DNA from 2 places in the Cupriavidus sp. C2SS-8b genome. Region 1 is predicted to be linked to the other one. Evidence: predicted binding sites of a transcription regulator. Region 1 holds the regulator's gene; the other holds the start of a gene.

Evidence for each region. The regulator sigma-54, encoded in region 1, starts transcription at its own class of promoters, with help from an activator protein. The targets are predictions, from matches to a motif close to TGGCANGNAANCTGCTTT.
Region 2: prpB (methylisocitrate lyase) is a predicted target of sigma-54. The motif match lies at 2,017-2,034, and genes of this name have one in related genera.

What each region holds. Positions count from the first base shown of each region.
Region 1 is NZ_CP172716.1:403,435-411,319, reverse strand. It holds gene ACIGJB_RS01910 (monovalent cation:proton antiporter family protein) at 1-33, opposite strand, end outside; gene ACIGJB_RS01905 (KpsF/GutQ family sugar-phosphate isomerase) at 172-1,155, shown strand; gene lptC (LPS export ABC transporter periplasmic protein LptC) at 1,181-1,807, shown strand; gene lptA (lipopolysaccharide transport periplasmic protein LptA) at 1,895-2,536, shown strand; gene lptB (LPS export ABC transporter ATP-binding protein) at 2,566-3,366, shown strand; gene ACIGJB_RS01885 (RNA polymerase factor sigma-54) at 3,465-4,943, shown strand; gene hpf (ribosome hibernation-promoting factor, HPF/YfiA family) at 4,993-5,346, shown strand; gene ACIGJB_RS01875 (PTS sugar transporter subunit IIA) at 5,729-6,184, shown strand; gene hprK (HPr(Ser) kinase/phosphatase) at 6,259-7,230, shown strand; gene ACIGJB_RS01865 (PsiF family protein) at 7,404-7,820, shown strand.
Region 2 is NZ_CP172716.1:1,848,482-1,856,366, reverse strand. It holds gene prpC (bifunctional 2-methylcitrate synthase/citrate synthase) at 1-1,028, opposite strand, end outside; gene prpB (methylisocitrate lyase) at 1,063-1,971, opposite strand; gene prpR (propionate catabolism operon regulatory protein PrpR) at 2,227-4,218, shown strand; gene ACIGJB_RS08545 (cysteine synthase A) at 4,257-5,261, opposite strand; gene ACIGJB_RS08540 (putative quinol monooxygenase) at 5,366-5,659, opposite strand; gene ACIGJB_RS08535 (cyclic di-GMP phosphodiesterase) at 5,881-7,128, shown strand; gene ACIGJB_RS08530 (mechanosensitive ion channel family protein) at 7,217-7,885, shown strand, end outside.

The sequences.
Region 1 (7,885 bases):
CAGCACCAGGGTCAGTTCCAGCGGAGAATGCATCAAGATGCTCAGGAAGAACCGGCAGGGCTGGCCGGCGCCGTGCCCCGGCACGGGCGCCCTGCCGGCGGAACACGGCAAGCGCGGCGCTCGCCGGGACGGCCCCGGGCGTCGCCGCATTCGTTGGTATACTTCGTCGCCATGATAGCCAATTTCGATGCGGATCGAGCACTCAGGCTCGCCCGCAGTACCCTCCAGATTGAAGCCGACGCGGTTGCCGCGCTCTCCGGGCGCCTGACCGCCGACTTCGCGCACGCCGTGCAGCTCGTCCTGCAGTGCAGCGGACGCGTCGTGGTGTCGGGCATCGGCAAGTCGGGCCATATCGGCCGCAAGGTGGCGGCCACGCTGGCCTCCACGGGTACGCCCTCGTTCTTCGTGCACCCGGCCGAGGCCAGCCATGGCGATCTCGGCATGGTCACGCGCGAGGACGTGCTGATTGCCTTCTCCAACTCCGGCGAGACCGGCGAGCTGCTGTCGATCATCCCGATCGTCAAGCGCATCGGCGCGCGGCTGATCTCGGTCACCGGCAACCCGGAATCGAACCTGGCCAAGCTGGCTGACGCCCACCTGGATGCCGGCGTGGAAAAGGAAGCCTGTCCGCTGAACCTGGCCCCCACGGCCAGCACCACCGCGGCGCTGGCGCTCGGCGACGCGCTGGCGGTGGCGGTGCTCGATGCACGCGGCTTCGGCGAAGAAGACTTTGCCCGCTCGCATCCGGGCGGCGCACTTGGCCGCAAGCTGCTGACCCACGTGCGCGATGTCATGCGCACTGGCAACGCCGTGCCGGAAGTCCGCGAGAACACGCCGCTGGCCCAGGCACTGATGGAAATCACGCGCAAGGGCATGGCCATGACCGCGGTGGTCGACCCGGACGGCATCGCCATCGGCGTGTTCACCGACGGCGACCTGCGCCGCCTGCTGGAAACCCCGCGCGACTGGAAGACCGTGCCGATCGGCGAGGTGATGCACCGGAACCCGCAAGTGGTCCATGAAGACCAGCTCGCCGTCGAAGCCGTGCAGGTCATGGAGGCCAACCGCATCAACCAGCTGCTGGTGGTGGACCATGACGGGCGCCTGGTGGGCGCGCTGCACATTCACGACCTGACCCGCGCCAAGGTCATCTGAAGCGCACCGCGAACGCAACGAGACCATGCAGGCACTCCTGTCCTCCCTCACCGGGATCGTCCTGCGGCTGCTGCCGCTGCTGCTGATGGCCGTGGTGGCCGGGAGCACGTTCTGGCTGGTGCAAGTCAATACGCAGCAGGAAGGCACCAAGGCGCCGACCGTGCGCAAGCACGAGCCCGACTACTACATGGAGCGTTTCTCGGCCACCGAACTCGCGCAGGACGGCAGCACCAAGATGCGCTTCACCGGCGACAAGATGGTCCATTACGACGACGACCAGACCTACGAGTTCACCCGTCCCGCCATGCGCGCCTACCAGCCCGAGCGTCCGCCGGTCACCGCGCGCGCCGATCGCGGCCGCATGAATGCCGAAGGCTCGGTGATCGACCTGTACGGCAACGGCTTCATCGAGCGGCAAAAGGGCGCCGATGCCGCAAAGGACCCGCTGATGACGGCCGCGTCGGAGTACTTCCAGGTCCTGGTCAATGACGACATCGTCAAGACCGACAAGGCCGTGAAGCTCACGCGCGGCCCGTCGGTCATGACCGCCAACGGGCTGGTCTTCAACAACGTTACCCGCGAAGTACAATTGCTGGGCAACGTACGCGGCACCATCATCACCGGTGCGCCCACCCGGACTCCGGGATCCTGACAACAACAGCCGCCCGCGCCCGACGGGGCGGCACCGCGGACCTGAGCATCGCGCCCGACCCTCCGCTTTTCTGCGACCCTTGCCAACATGATTGCTTCCCTGACGACCCTGTCCCGCCGGAGCGCCGCCCCGCTGCTGCTGGCCGTGGCCACCGCGATTGCCGCGCTGGCGCCGCTGGGCGCCCATGCCGAACGCGCGGACAAGGACAAGCCGCTGGTCCTGGAAGCCGACAACGCCAGCTACGACGACGTCAAGCAGATCTACACGCTGACCGGCAACGTGGTCCTGACCAAGGGCACCATGGTGCTGAAGTCGGACGCGGCCGAGATCCGCACCGACCCCGAGGGCTACCAGTACGCGGTGGCCACGGCCAAGGGCGGCAAGCAGGCCTATATCCGCCAGAAGCGTGAAGGCGTGGACGAGTACATGGACGGCTGGGGCGACCGCATCGAATACGATGGCAAGCAGGAGGTGTCCAAGCTGATCGGCCACGCGCGCATGGCGCGGCTGCAGGGGGCCAAGCTGGTCGACGAGATCCGCGGCGCGGTCCTGACCTATGACAGCCGCAACGAGTTCTACACCGCCGCCGGCGGCGGCGACAACACGTCGGCCGGCAATCCGTCGGGACGCGTGCGCGCCGTGCTCTCGCCGCGCCAGGAGGCCAGCGGTGCGGCCGCCAGCCCGCCCCTCGACCTGAAGTCGGCACCCGCGCCGTCCAGCAAGCCCTGAATCACGCGCCCGAACGCATCACCGCCACCATGACCGATACCGCAATGCTCGCCCCCACGCCCGCTTCCGCCGCTCCCGACGCCCGTGCCGACAGCAGCACGATGGTCGTGCGCCACCTGAAGAAGCGCTACGGGTCGCGCACGGTGGTGAAGGACGTATCGCTCGAGGTGAAGAGCGGCGAGGTGGTGGGCCTGCTCGGCCCCAATGGCGCGGGCAAGACCACGTCGTTCTACATGATCGTGGGCCTCGTCGCGCTGGACGAGGGCGATATCGTGCTCGACGGCCAGCACATCAGCGGCCTGGCCATCCACGAGCGCGCGCGCATGGGCCTCTCCTACCTGCCGCAGGAAGCGTCGGTGTTCCGCAAGCTCAATGTGGAAGAGAACATCCGCGCGGTGCTGGAGCTGCAGCTGGTCAACGGCAAGCCGCTGCCGAAGGCCGAGATCGACAGCCGCCTCGATACGCTGCTCGACGACCTGCAGATCGCCCACCTGCGCAACAACCCTGCGCTGTCGCTGTCGGGCGGCGAGCGCCGCCGCGTGGAAATCGCCCGCGCGCTGGCTTCCTCGCCACGCTTCATCCTGCTCGATGAACCGTTCGCCGGCGTGGACCCGATCGCGGTCGGCGAGATCCAGCGCATCGTCAGCTTCCTCAAGGCGCGCAATATCGGCGTGCTGATCACCGACCACAACGTGCGCGAGACGCTTGGCATCTGCGACCACGCGTACATCATCAGCGAAGGCACCGTACTCGCATCGGGCCAGCCCGACGAAATCATCGCCAACGAGTCGGTGCGCCGCGTCTACCTGGGCGAAAACTTCCGCATGTGAAGCCGGGGCGGCAGGTGCGCTTGGCAGAGACGATCAGGCAGCATCAGCGATAGCAATTTCCGTTCCAACATCGGTTGGATGCGCATAGAATAGGTCGCATGAAACCGTCGCTACAGCTCCGTCTCTCCCAGCATCTGGCACTCACGCCGCAACTGCAGCAGTCGATCCGGCTGCTGCAACTTTCTACGCTTGAGCTGCAGCAGGAAGTCGAGCAGGCCTTGACGGAAAACCCGCTGCTGGAGCGCGAGAACGACTGGATCGACAGCCCGCTGCGCGTGGCGGCCGATGGCTCGGTCAACCTGCAGAGCGCACCCGCGCCCGCACCGGCCGAACCGCAGGGCAACAGCGACGCGAACGCCAGCAGCCCGGCCAGCGAGGATGAGAGCTATAGCGACAGCGGTAGCGAAGATTACGGCAGCGACTGGAGCCTGGACGATTTCGCGCGGCGCCCGCAGGGTGAGGACGACGAGAAGACGCCCATGCAGCTGCGCGACGCCGAACCCACCCTGCGCGAACACCTGATGGAGCAGCTCGCGCCGCTGAAGATCTCGACGCGCGACAAGGGCCTGGCGATCTTCCTGATCGAATCGCTCGACGACGATGGCTACCTGAGCGCGTCGCTCGACGAGATCTGCACCGAGTTGCCCGAGGAACTCGAATTCGAGGTCGACGAATTGCAGGCGATCCTCACGCTGCTGCAAAGCTTCGACCCGCCCGGCGTGGGCGCGCGCAATGCCGCCGAATGCCTGAGCTTGCAACTGCGCCGGCTGCAGCATCCGCAGCGCGAGCTGGCGCTCTCGATCGTCAACCATCATCTCGAACTGCTTGCCGTGCGCGACTACACGCGCCTGAAAAAAGCACTGCAGGTGGATGAAGCAGCGCTCAAGGCCGCGCATGAACTGATCCGCTCGCTCGCGCCCTACCCGGGCCACGCATACAGCCGCCCTGAAGCGGACTTCGTGGTGCCCGACGTATTCGTGCGCAAGGGCGGCGGCGGCTGGATCGCGCAGCTCAATCCGGATGTGATGCCGCGCCTGCGCATCAACGACATGTACGCGCAGATCCTGCGTGGCGCCAAGGGAGAATCCGGTGCCGCGGGGCTGCAGCAAAAGCTGCAGGAAGCGCGCTGGCTGATCAAGAATATCCAGCAAAGGTTCGACACGATCCTGCGAGTTTCGCAGGCGATTGTCGAGCGTCAGAAGAACTTCTTCACGCACGGGGAAATCGCGATGCGCCCCTTGGTTTTGCGGGAGATTGCCGATACACTGGGATTACACGAGTCAACCATATCCCGGGTGACGACCAATAAATACATGGCAACGCCGATGGGTACTTTCGAACTGAAGTACTTTTTTGGCAGCCACGTTTCCACCGAAACCGGTGGGGCGGCTTCCTCAACGGCGATCCGCGCCTTGATCAAGCAACTTATAGGAGCCGAAGACCCGAGGAGTCCTCTTTCCGACAGCCGAATTGCCGAATTGCTGGGTGAACAAGGCTTCGTTGTCGCGCGCCGTACCGTCGCCAAGTATCGCGAAGCCCTGAAGATCCCTGCTGTCAATCTCCGCAAGACTTTGTAGCCGAGTTGCACCGCCTGCCTGGTGCAGCTCTTTCAGAAGGAGAAGCGCTATGAACTTCAAGATCAGTGGACACCACCTGGACATCACGCCGCCGCTGCGTGAGTACGTGGAAACGAAGCTGGAGCGTATCGTCAGGCATTTCGATCAAGTCATTGGCGTCAGCGTGCTACTCTCAGTCGACAATCACAAGGAAAAGGACAGGCGTCAGTACGCGGAAATCAATTTGCACCTTCGGGGCAAGGACATTTTTGTGGAAGCCCATCACGAAGACCTGTATGCGGCCATCGACGCACTTGTCGACAAGCTGGACCGCCAGGTGCTTCGCTATAAGGACCGCGTTCAAGGCCACGACCGCGAAGCGGTCAAGTACCAGATGGCCGAGTCTCAACTACAGCAGCAATGATCAAGCCTGCCAGCCGCAAGGCTGGGCATTGAAACAGGACTGATAAAAGCAAGCCGCGCCATGTAGCGCGGCTTTTTTGCATCTGTAGCCCTGACCTGGCGCGCGTCCTGGACACAAGTGTTCGCAACTGGCGCAGCACGGTGTATGCTCTCCAAGACATCGCGCGTGGCGACTCCGGCGCGGCCACCGTACCCAGGTGTGGCGGCACCAGCACGGACCGGGCCATACAGGGGCCCGGCGCTGCATTGCACAAGGACAGGGGAGACGCTGCTCTATAATGGCCGAACGCCTGGTGAGCCATGGCGTGGCCGCAAACCGGCCCCACTTCGTTTCCGGGCTGAGCAGTCCGATCTGCCTGCTAACTGAAATCCTCGCATCGCCCATGAATCGTTTGGCCAAACTGCTGCCACCCGGCAACATCAACCTCGACGTCAGCGTCACCAGCAAGAAGCGTGTATTCGAGCAAGCCGGGCTCTTATTCGAGAACAACCATGGCGTGGCGCGGGCGACCGTGACCGACAACCTGTTCGCGCGCGAGTCGCTCGGTTCGACCGGCCTGGGCGCGGGCGTGGCCATTCCGCACGGGCGCATCAAGGGACTGAAGCAACCGCTGGCGGCCTTCATGCGGCTGGCCGAGCCGATCCCGTTCGAATCGCCGGATGGCAAGCCGGTCTCGCTGCTGATCTTCCTGCTGGTGCCGGAACAGGCTACGCAGCAGCATCTCGAGATTCTTTCCGAAATCGCCCAGCTGCTGTCGGATCGCGACATGCGCGAAGGCCTGGCAACCCTGGCCACGCCGGACGCGGTCCATGAACTCCTGACGCAGTGGCATCCCTGATCCCTCCCCTGGGCTGGCAACAGACCGGACCATCGTAAAATCCGGCACAGTCCCCGCCCCGAAAGTCATCACGCATGGAACTCACCGGCGTCACCTCCCAGTCGATCTTCGACGACAACGCAGCCGACATCAAACTCTCGTGGGTGGCTGGCCTGGAGGGTGCGGATCGCGCCTTCGACGTGGAGTTTGCCCGCGAGGCCACCTCGGCCGCGGACCTGGTCGGCCACCTGAACCTGATTCACCCGAACCGGATCCAGGTGCTCGGCAAGCCCGAAATCACCTATTACCAGCGCCTCGACGACGAGACCCGCAAGCGCCAGATGGGCGAGCTGATCCTGCTCGAGCCGCCGTTCCTGGTCGTGGCCGACGGCATGGAGCCGCCGCCGGACCTGGAACTGCGCTGCACGCGCTCTTCCACGCCGCTGTTCACCACGCCGGTCTCCTCGGCGGCGGTCATCGACCACCTGCGGCTGTACCTGTCGCGAATCTCGGCGCCGCGCGTGACCATGCACGGCGTGTTCCTCGACATCCTCGGCATGGGCGTGCTGGTCATGGGCGAGTCGGGCCTGGGCAAGAGCGAACTCGGCCTGGAACTGATCTCGCGCGGCCACGGCCTGGTCGCCGACGACGCGGTGGATTTCGTGCGCCTGGGACCGGATTTCATTGAAGGCCGCTGCCCGCCGCTGCTGCAGAACCTGCTCGAAGTACGCGGCCTGGGCCTGCTCGATATCAAGACGATCTTCGGCGAGACCGCCGTACGGCGGAAGATGAAGATGAAGCTGGTGGTCCAGCTGGTGCGCCGCAACGACGGCGAGTTCGAACGCCTGCCGCTCGATTCGCAGTACCTCGACGTGCTGGGCCTGCCGATCCATATGGTCAAGATCCAGGTGGCGGCCGGCCGAAACCTCGCCGTGCTGGTCGAGGCCGCCGTGCGCAACACCATCCTGCGCCTGCGCGGCATCGATACGCTGCGCGATTTCATGGATCGGCAGCGCGCCGCGATGCAGGCCGATGCGGTCTCGCGCGGGCAAGGCAGGCTGCTCTGAGGCATCGGGGCCCGTTTTCAATTGCTTACATCGCCGTTGACAAATTGGTCAACGGGGTGGGGACTTCCATCGTTTTGTGCTGTAATGGGCATGGAGCCCAGTTCGGCGCCGCGGCGCCAGCCTTGAGCCAGCAAACCGCGGCCATGAAGTTTTCCACACCCAGGAGAGCAAGCATGAAGAAACTGATCGCGATGTGTGTGCTGGTGACGCCGCTGCTGGCCACTGGCGTCATGGCACAGCCTGCAACACCTGCTACGCCCGCCAAGCCCGCTACGCCGGCTACCCCCGCTGCGCCCGCCACTCCCGCAAACCCCGCCATGCCGGCAGCTCCGGGCCCGGGCGACAAGGCTATGCCCGCATCGTCGGCCAAGGCGCCCACCGCGCAGCAGCAAAAGATGAAGGACTGCAACGATCAGGCTGCCGGCAAGAAGGGCGACGATCGCAAGGCCTTCATGAAGCAGTGCCTCTCGGCCAAGGGCGTGCAGCCGACCAAGACCCAGCAGGAAAAGATGTCAGCGTGCAGCAAGGAAGGCAAGGGCAAGAAGGGCGACGAATACAAGGCGTACATGAAGGAATGCCTGTCGAAGTAATCGGCGGTCGATCCCGACAAAATGGCGAACCGCGCGGTTCGCCATTTTTGTCAGCGCGGCCGCTG
Region 2 (7,885 bases), 1.4 Mb from region 1:
ACGAACAGCGGCGTGAACATCGCGGTCGGCACGCCCATCATGTGGTAGCTCACGGCGCTGAACCAGTCCAGGTTCGGGAACATCTTCTTGATGTCCCACATCACCGTTTCCAGGCGCTCGGCGATGTCGAACATCTTCATCGAGCCGGCTTCCTTCGACAGTTCGCGCGCGGTGGCCTTGATCACCTGGTTGCGCGGGTCGGCGATGGTGTACACCGGATGGCCGAAGCCGATCACGACTTCCTTGTTTTCAACGCGGCGGCGGATATCCGCTTCGGCTTCGTCGGCGTTGTCGTAGCGCTTCTGGATCTCGAAGGCCACTTCATTGGCGCCGCCGTGCTTCGGGCCGCGCAGCGCGCCGATCGCGCCGCAGATGGCCGAGTGCATGTCCGAGCCCGTGCCGGCGATCACGCGGCCGGTGAAGGTCGATGCGTTGAACTCGTGCTCCGCGTACAGGATCATCGAGGTGTGCATCGCGCGTTCCCACTGGGCCGACGGCTTCTTGCCGTGCAGCAGGTGCAGGAAGTGGGCGCCGATGGAGTCATCATCGGTTTCGACTTCGATGCGGCGGCCGTTGTGGCTGAAGTGGTACCAGTACAGCAGCATCGAGCCCAGGCTGGCCATCAGCTGGTCGGCGATGTCGCGCGCGCCTGGGGTGTTGTGGTCGTCCTTCTCCGGCAGCACGGTGCCCAGCACCGACACGCCGGTGCGCATCACGTCCATCGGGTGGGCCGAGGCCGGCACGCATTCGAGCGCGGCCTTGACGTTGGCGGGCAGGCCGCGCAGCGACTTCAGCTTGGTCTTGTAGGCGGCCAGTTCGGCCTGGTTCGGCAGCTTGCCGTGGACCAGCAGGTGGGCGATTTCCTCGAACTCGCAGGCGTCGGCCACGTCCAGGATGTCATAGCCGCGGTAGTGCAGGTCGTTGCCGGTACGGCCGACCGTGCACAGGGCGGTGTTACCGGCGGTCACGCCCGACAGGGCAACGGACTTCTTGGGCTTCGGGGTGGCGATCGGTTGTGCTTCGGACATCAGGGTCTCCTTGTGAGGTACGGTTCGGCTGGCCTTACTTGGCCTTGCCCTGTGCAAACAGGGCGTCGAGTTTCTGTTCGTAGGCGTGGTAACCGATGCTCTCGTAGAGTTCCGAGCGCGTCTGCATGGTGTCGACCACGTTCTTCTGGGTGCCGTCGCGGCGGATGGCGGTGTAGACGTTCTCGGCGGCCTTGTTCATCGCGCGGAAGGCCGACAGCGGGTACAGGACCATCGACACGCCGGAGCCGGCCAGTTCGTCGGTGGTGAACAGCGGCGTGGCGCCGAATTCGGTGATGTTGGCCAGCACCGGCACCTTCACCGCATCCACGAACTTGCGGTACATGGCCAGGTCGGTCATGGCTTCCGGGAAGATCGCGTCGGCGCCTGCCTCGACGCACGCCACGGCGCGCTCGATGGCGCTGTCCAGGCCTTCCACGGCCAGCGCGTCGGTGCGCGCCATGATCACGAAGTTCTCGTCGATACGCGCATCGACGGCAGCCTTGATGCGGTCGACCATCTCGCCCTGCGTGACGATTTCCTTGTTCGGACGATGGCCGCAGCGCTTGGCGCCGACCTGGTCTTCAATATGCATGGCGCCGGCGCCGGCCTTGATCAGCGAGCGGGTGGTGCGGGCCACGTTGAAGGCCGACGAACCGAAGCCGGTGTCGACATCGACCAGCAGCGGCACATCGCATACGTCGCTGATGCGGCGCACGTCGATCAGCACGTCTTCCAGGCCCGAGATGCCCAGGTCGGGCAGGCCCAGCGAGCCCGCGGCCACGCCGCCGCCCGACAAGTAGATGGCGCGGTAGCCAGCGCGCTTGGCCAGCAGGGCGTGGTTGGCGTTGATGGTGCCCACCACTTGCAGCGGATGCTCTTCGGCCAGGGCCTGGCGGAAGCGGGCGCCGGCCGAGCGGGCCAGGTCGGATGCGGAATAGGTCATGGTGCGGTGTCTCGTTGTCAGGGGCAATGAAGGAACGGGACCAATAATGCAAGGGGTATGCCAGCCCTTCGGGCGAACTTGGTATGCGTTCTTAACCGACTGATTTTATGGATAATTTGCATACAAACGGTGGGCGCCCAAGACGCTGAAAGGCATTTCATTACACTGTTGCATTGCATGCATGGAATTCGAATTTCACGATTGAAATTCATATCCGCCGCGGGCACAATAGCAGCACTTTACCGTCGAAGCACCATGACACCCTCCGCCTCTCCTTCCGGCCTGCCGCGCATCTGGGCGCTGGGCATCAGCCGCCTGCAGCGCGCCTTCGCGGAACTGATTCCCGCCTATTCCCACCTGGCCGAGTTCCGCATCGTCGGCCGCGCCTACGACTCCGCGGCCGACGCCATTCGGCGCGAGGCGCGCGAAGGCAAGCTCGACGTCGTGGTCTCGGGCGGTTCCAATGGCGCCTACCTGCGCCAGCACGTGGATCTTCCGGTCGTGCTGGTCAAGGTGACCGGCTTCGACGTGATGAGCGCCTTGTCGACCGCTCGGCGCATCTCGCCCCATGTGGCGCTCGTGACGCACGCGTCCACGTACGCCGAGGTCGACGAATTCACGCGCGCGTTTTCTCTGTCGATCCCCGCGTATACCTATCTGACCGAGGACGATGCCACCGCGCGCGTGCAGACGCTCAAGCAGGAAGGCGTGAAAGTGGTGGTTGGCCCCGGCCTGGTGACCGACCTGGCGGACCGGCTCGGCCTGATCGGCGTGTTCCTGTACTCGGGCAATTCCGTGCGCATGGCGCTGGAGGATGCCATCGAGGCGGCACGCCTGCGGCGCATCGAGTCCGGGCGGCGCGACTATGTCAATAACATACTTGCGCACCTGAACGAGGGCGTGGCCGCGGTCGACGGCGAAGGCCGCATCCAGTCATTCAACCCGGCGATGGAGCGTTTCCTCGGCACACCGGCCGCGAGTGCGGTCGGACGCAAACTGCAGGCGCTGTCGCCCGGCCTGTCGCTGGATGACGTGATCCAGAGCGGCGCGAAGGAACTCGAGGCGATCCAGAAAGTGGGCGACCGCATGGTCGTGGTCAACCGCATCCCGCTCGTCAACGAGTCGGGCACCACGGGTGCGCTGCTGACCCTGCAGGACGCCACCGCCATCCAGCGCGTGGACCGCAACCTGCGCTCGCGCAGCCGCACGCGGCTGCCCGGGGTGCGCTACAGCCTGGAAGACCTCGCTGGCACCTCGGATGCCATGGCGCACTTGCGCGATCTGGCGCGGCGTTATGCGGCCGTCGATTCCACCGTGCTGATCGGCGGCGAGAGCGGCACCGGCAAGGAGGTGCTGGCGCAGGGCATGCACGACGCCAGCCCGCGCCGCGCGTTCCCGTTCGTGGCCGTCAACTGCGCGGCGTTCCCCGAGGCGCTGCTCGAAAGCGAATTGTTCGGCTACGAAGAGGGCGCGTTCACCGGCGCGCGGCGCGGCGGCAAGGCGGGCCTGTTCGAGTCGGCCCACAACGGCACGCTGTTCCTTGACGAGGTTGGCGACATGCCACTGGCGCTGCAGACGCGACTGCTGCGTGTGCTGCAGGAAAAGCAGGTGCTGCCGATCGGCGGGCTCGAGGCCGTGCCGGTCAACGTGCGCATCATCGCCGCCACGCACCGCGATCTCGCGCAGCGCGTACGCGAAGGCAGCTTCCGCCAGGACCTTTACTACCGGCTCAACATCCTGCGCATCGAGGTGCCGCCGCTGCGCGAGCGCGCCGGGGACTTGCCGGAACTGGCGGACTTGCTCTACCGGCGCGCGCTGGAACGTTTGGGGCTGGAGCATCAGGAGGGCCTGCCGGAAGTCGCTAGCCTGCGCCTGGCTGGCTACCACTGGCCCGGCAATATCCGTGAACTGGAAAACGTCACCGAGCGCATTGCCGTGCTCGTGGCGGGCCGCGCGCTGGAGCCCGCCGAACTGCAGCGCGAACTGCATGCCGCGGTGCCGGAATTGTTCGGCGATGATGTGGGGATAGCACCCGAGGCGCGGATTGTCGTCGACATCCCCGCGCAGGAAACCACGCGCGGTAGCCCTCAGCGCCGTGTCGGCCGCTCGCTGGCGGGTGTCGCGCAGGCGAGCGAGACCGAGCATATCCGCCGGGTGCTGGCCGAATGCGGTGGCGATCGCAATGCGGCCTGCCATATCCTTGGGATCAGCCCCACCACGCTGTGGCGGCGACTCAAGGCGGACTGAGGGCGAACTAAGGGCGAACTAAGGGCGAAATGAGGGCCCTAGCCCGCATGCGGCGACGCGTGCGTGAACGGCGCGGGGATCAGCCCCTTTCCGGCCAGCCACTCCTGATTGAACAGCCGCCCGAAGTAAAGATCGCCCCGGTCGCAGAGCAGGGTGACGATGCGATGGCCCGGGCCCATTTCGCGCGCCAGCGCGACGGCGGCCGCGACGTTGATGCCCGTCGAGCCGCCCAGGAACAGCCCTTCCTCGCGCAGCAGGCGGTAGACCATGTCGACGCAAGCCTGGTCGTCGATGCGCACGGCGTCGTCGATCACGGTGTCCTGCAGGTTCGCGGTGACACGGCTGGAACCGATGCCCTCGGTAATCGAATTGCCCTCTGACTTCAGTTCGCGGTGCTTGACGAAGTTGTAGAGGCTGCTGCCGCAGGGATCGGCGAGCACGATGCGCACGCGCGGATTGTGTTCCTTCAGGCAGCGCGAGATCCCTGCCAGCGAGCCGCCAGTACCGGTGGCACAGACGAAGGCGTCGAGGTGTCCGGCCGTGTCTTGCCAGATTTCCGGGCCGGTGGTTTCGTAGTGGGCCTGTCGATTGGCCACGTTGTCGAACTGGTTGGCCCAGATGGCGTTATCGGTCTGCGCCGCCAACCGGCCGGCAATCTTCTGGTAGTTGTCCGGGTCGGCGTACGGCTTGGCCGGGACCGCGCGCACCTCGGCGCCGAGCATGCTCAGGCGCGCCATCTTCTCGGGGGACTGGGTATCGGGAATGACCACGATGCAACGGTAGCCGCGCGCCGCGCAGATATGCGCCAGGCCGATGCCGGTATTGCCCGCGGTGCCTTCGACGACCGTGCCGCCGGGCCGCAGCGTGCCGCGGCGTTCGGCGTCGCGGATGATGTAGAGCGCGGCGCGGTCCTTGACCGAGCCGCCGGGATTCAGGAATTCAGCCTTGCCATAGATGTCGCAGCCGGTCTCGGCGCTCAACCCGCCGAGCCGGATCAGCGGCGTATGTCCGATCGTGCCGACAAAACCATCCCTGACATCCATGGCGCACTCCTGCCACGCCCCGCAAGGCATGGGGCGTCATCCAGAGTGATAGACCGGGCAGCGGAGATTGACAAGACAGGCGCCGGGCCGCGCCGTGGGAACCGTCAGGCAGCGTTCAGCCAGCGGAAGTCGAAATCGCCTTCGACCAGCTCCTGCCGCGTGGCGTGGAAGTCACGCATATATTCGCGGTTCAAGTGCGATTCCAGCGCGCCCTTGGAGTCCCAGACCATGTAGACCACGACGACCTGGGCATCCTCGGCGTCCTGTCCGACGTGGTAGTTCAGGCAGCCCGGCTCCGTCAACCCGCGCGAGCGCAGCGAATCGAGCTGGGAAACCAGAGCTTCGCGGCGATTGGTCTTGGCGCGGGCAATGCCGACTAGCGTGTACGTTCTGGACATGGGATGACCGGCGAGCGTCTGCGGGCGTCTGGTAAGCGATTGGCGGGCCATTGTAGCCGGGCCGGGCCGTGTGGGCGGAATGCCCGAGGAGCCCGTCTGGACATTGTCCGGTGGCTTGACAGCGGCGGCCGGCTCCGTTCCAGCTGCATATTTTCCTAAAGTCCTGGCTGCGGCTGCCGATATGGGCCGGGAACGAGGCACCATTTGACACGGGGCAATGCATGTTGAGACGAATCAAGGCGGAGCAACTGCAGGTCGGCATGTTCGTTGCCAAGCTGGGCGGACCCTGGCATGCGCGGGCATTCTCGCGATCGAAATTCCTGGTGACCAGCGAGGATCAGGTCGGCCAGATCCGGTCTTCGGGCGTGCAGGAGCTGTGGATCGACATCCTCAAGGGCCGCAACGCGCCAACGCCGCCGACGGCGCTGAACCCCTGGGAGACGCCAGAGCCGGAGCCGGATCCCGCGCCAGTCCCCGCCATCAGCCTGGAGGCCGAGTTCGGCCACGCGCGCGAGTTGCTGCAGTCGGGCAAGTCAGTGATCGGCTCGATGTTCACCGACGTGCGCATGGGGCGCGCGCTGGAGGTCGACGGCGCGCTGCTGCTGGTGGACTCGGCGTCGCAGTCGCTGTCGCGGCATTCGCAGGCGCTGATCGCACTGGCGCGGCTCAAGGCGCGCGATGACTACAGCTACATGCACGCGTTCGCCATGTGCGCGCTGATGGTCGCGGTCGGGCGGACCATGGAACTGCCGCCCGAAGAGGTCCGCGACCTGGGCCTGGCCGGCCTCGTGCACGACATCGGCAAGCTGACGCTGCCCGAGGCCGTGCTGCACAAGCCCGCTTCGCGCAAGCCCGGCGAGGACGAGGAGATCCGCCGCCATCCGTCGACGGGCTACCGCATCCTGAACGAAGCGCGCGTGAACGCCAACGTCGTGCTGGACGTCTGCGTGCACCACCACGAGCGCGTGGACGGACGCGGCTATCCGTTCGGGCTGATGGGGCGCGAACTGAGCGTCCACGCCAAGATCGCGGCCATCTGCGACACGTACGATTCCCTGACTTCCAGCCGCCCCGGCCACCAGGAATGGTCACCCGCGCGCGCCATGGAATACATGGCGGTACGCGTCGACACGCTGTTCGACCGCCGCGTGTTCAAGGCTTTTACGCGTACCGTGGGCATCTACCCGCTCGGCACGGTGCTGCGGCTGCGCTCGAACCGGCTGGCGGTAGTCTGCGCCCAGCATGAATCCGAGCCGCTGCAGCCGCGCGTGATGGCGTTCTACTCGGTGGCGGACTCGCGTGCGCTGCCGCCGCAGGTCATCGACCTGCGCCACAGCGACGACAGTGTGGTGGCCTTCGAAGACCCGGCCGACTGGGGCTATACCGACGAACAGCTGCTGGCGATGTACGCCGGGCAGGGGCAACCTGGCGCCGTGGAGGCAATCGCCACGGCGATGCCCGCCGCCTAGCCGGCAGGGGGCGAAGGAGGCTCGCCCGCGCGCTGCCGCCGCGTTTTTGTACACTGAGCGGCTGAGTGAACCGCCTTTTCGTGCCTTCATGGACTTCGATGCCCTGCCGGACCTGATCCAGCATTCCATGCCCACCCGTCCGTGGGCGCAGAACCTCGTCTACATGGCGATCCTCATCCTGGGTGCCACGGTGGCCCAGTGGCTGGTGGCCAAGGTGGTCTCGCGCGTGGCGCACCGGCTGCTGGTCATGGCCGGCAACGGCCGCTGGAGCAAGGGGCTCATGCGCCACCGGGTGTACCGGCGCTTCGGCTATGCCGTGTGGTTCGCGGTGATTACCGTGGGCGCCGACGAAGTGCCGAATATCGGCCGCTACGCGCAGGCCGTCGAACGGGTCACCCATGCGGGCACGTGGGTCTGCATCTTCATGATGATGATCGGCGCGCTGGGTGCCTGGCAGGACGTCTATGCCGGCAGCACGCGTGCGCAGACGCGCTCGATCAAGGGCTACGTGCAGGTGGGGCGGCTGGGCCTGTGGCTGGTGTGCGGCGTGCTGGTGCTATCGATCCTGATCGACCGCTCGCCGCTGTGGATGCTGTCAGGCATCGGCGCGCTGTCCGCGGTGCTGCTGCTGGTCTTCAAGGACACGCTGCTGTCGCTGGTGGCCAGCACGCAGCTGACCTCGAACGACATGCTGCGCATCGGCGACTGGATCGAGATGCCGCAATGCAATGCCGACGGCTACGTCAAGGACATCGCC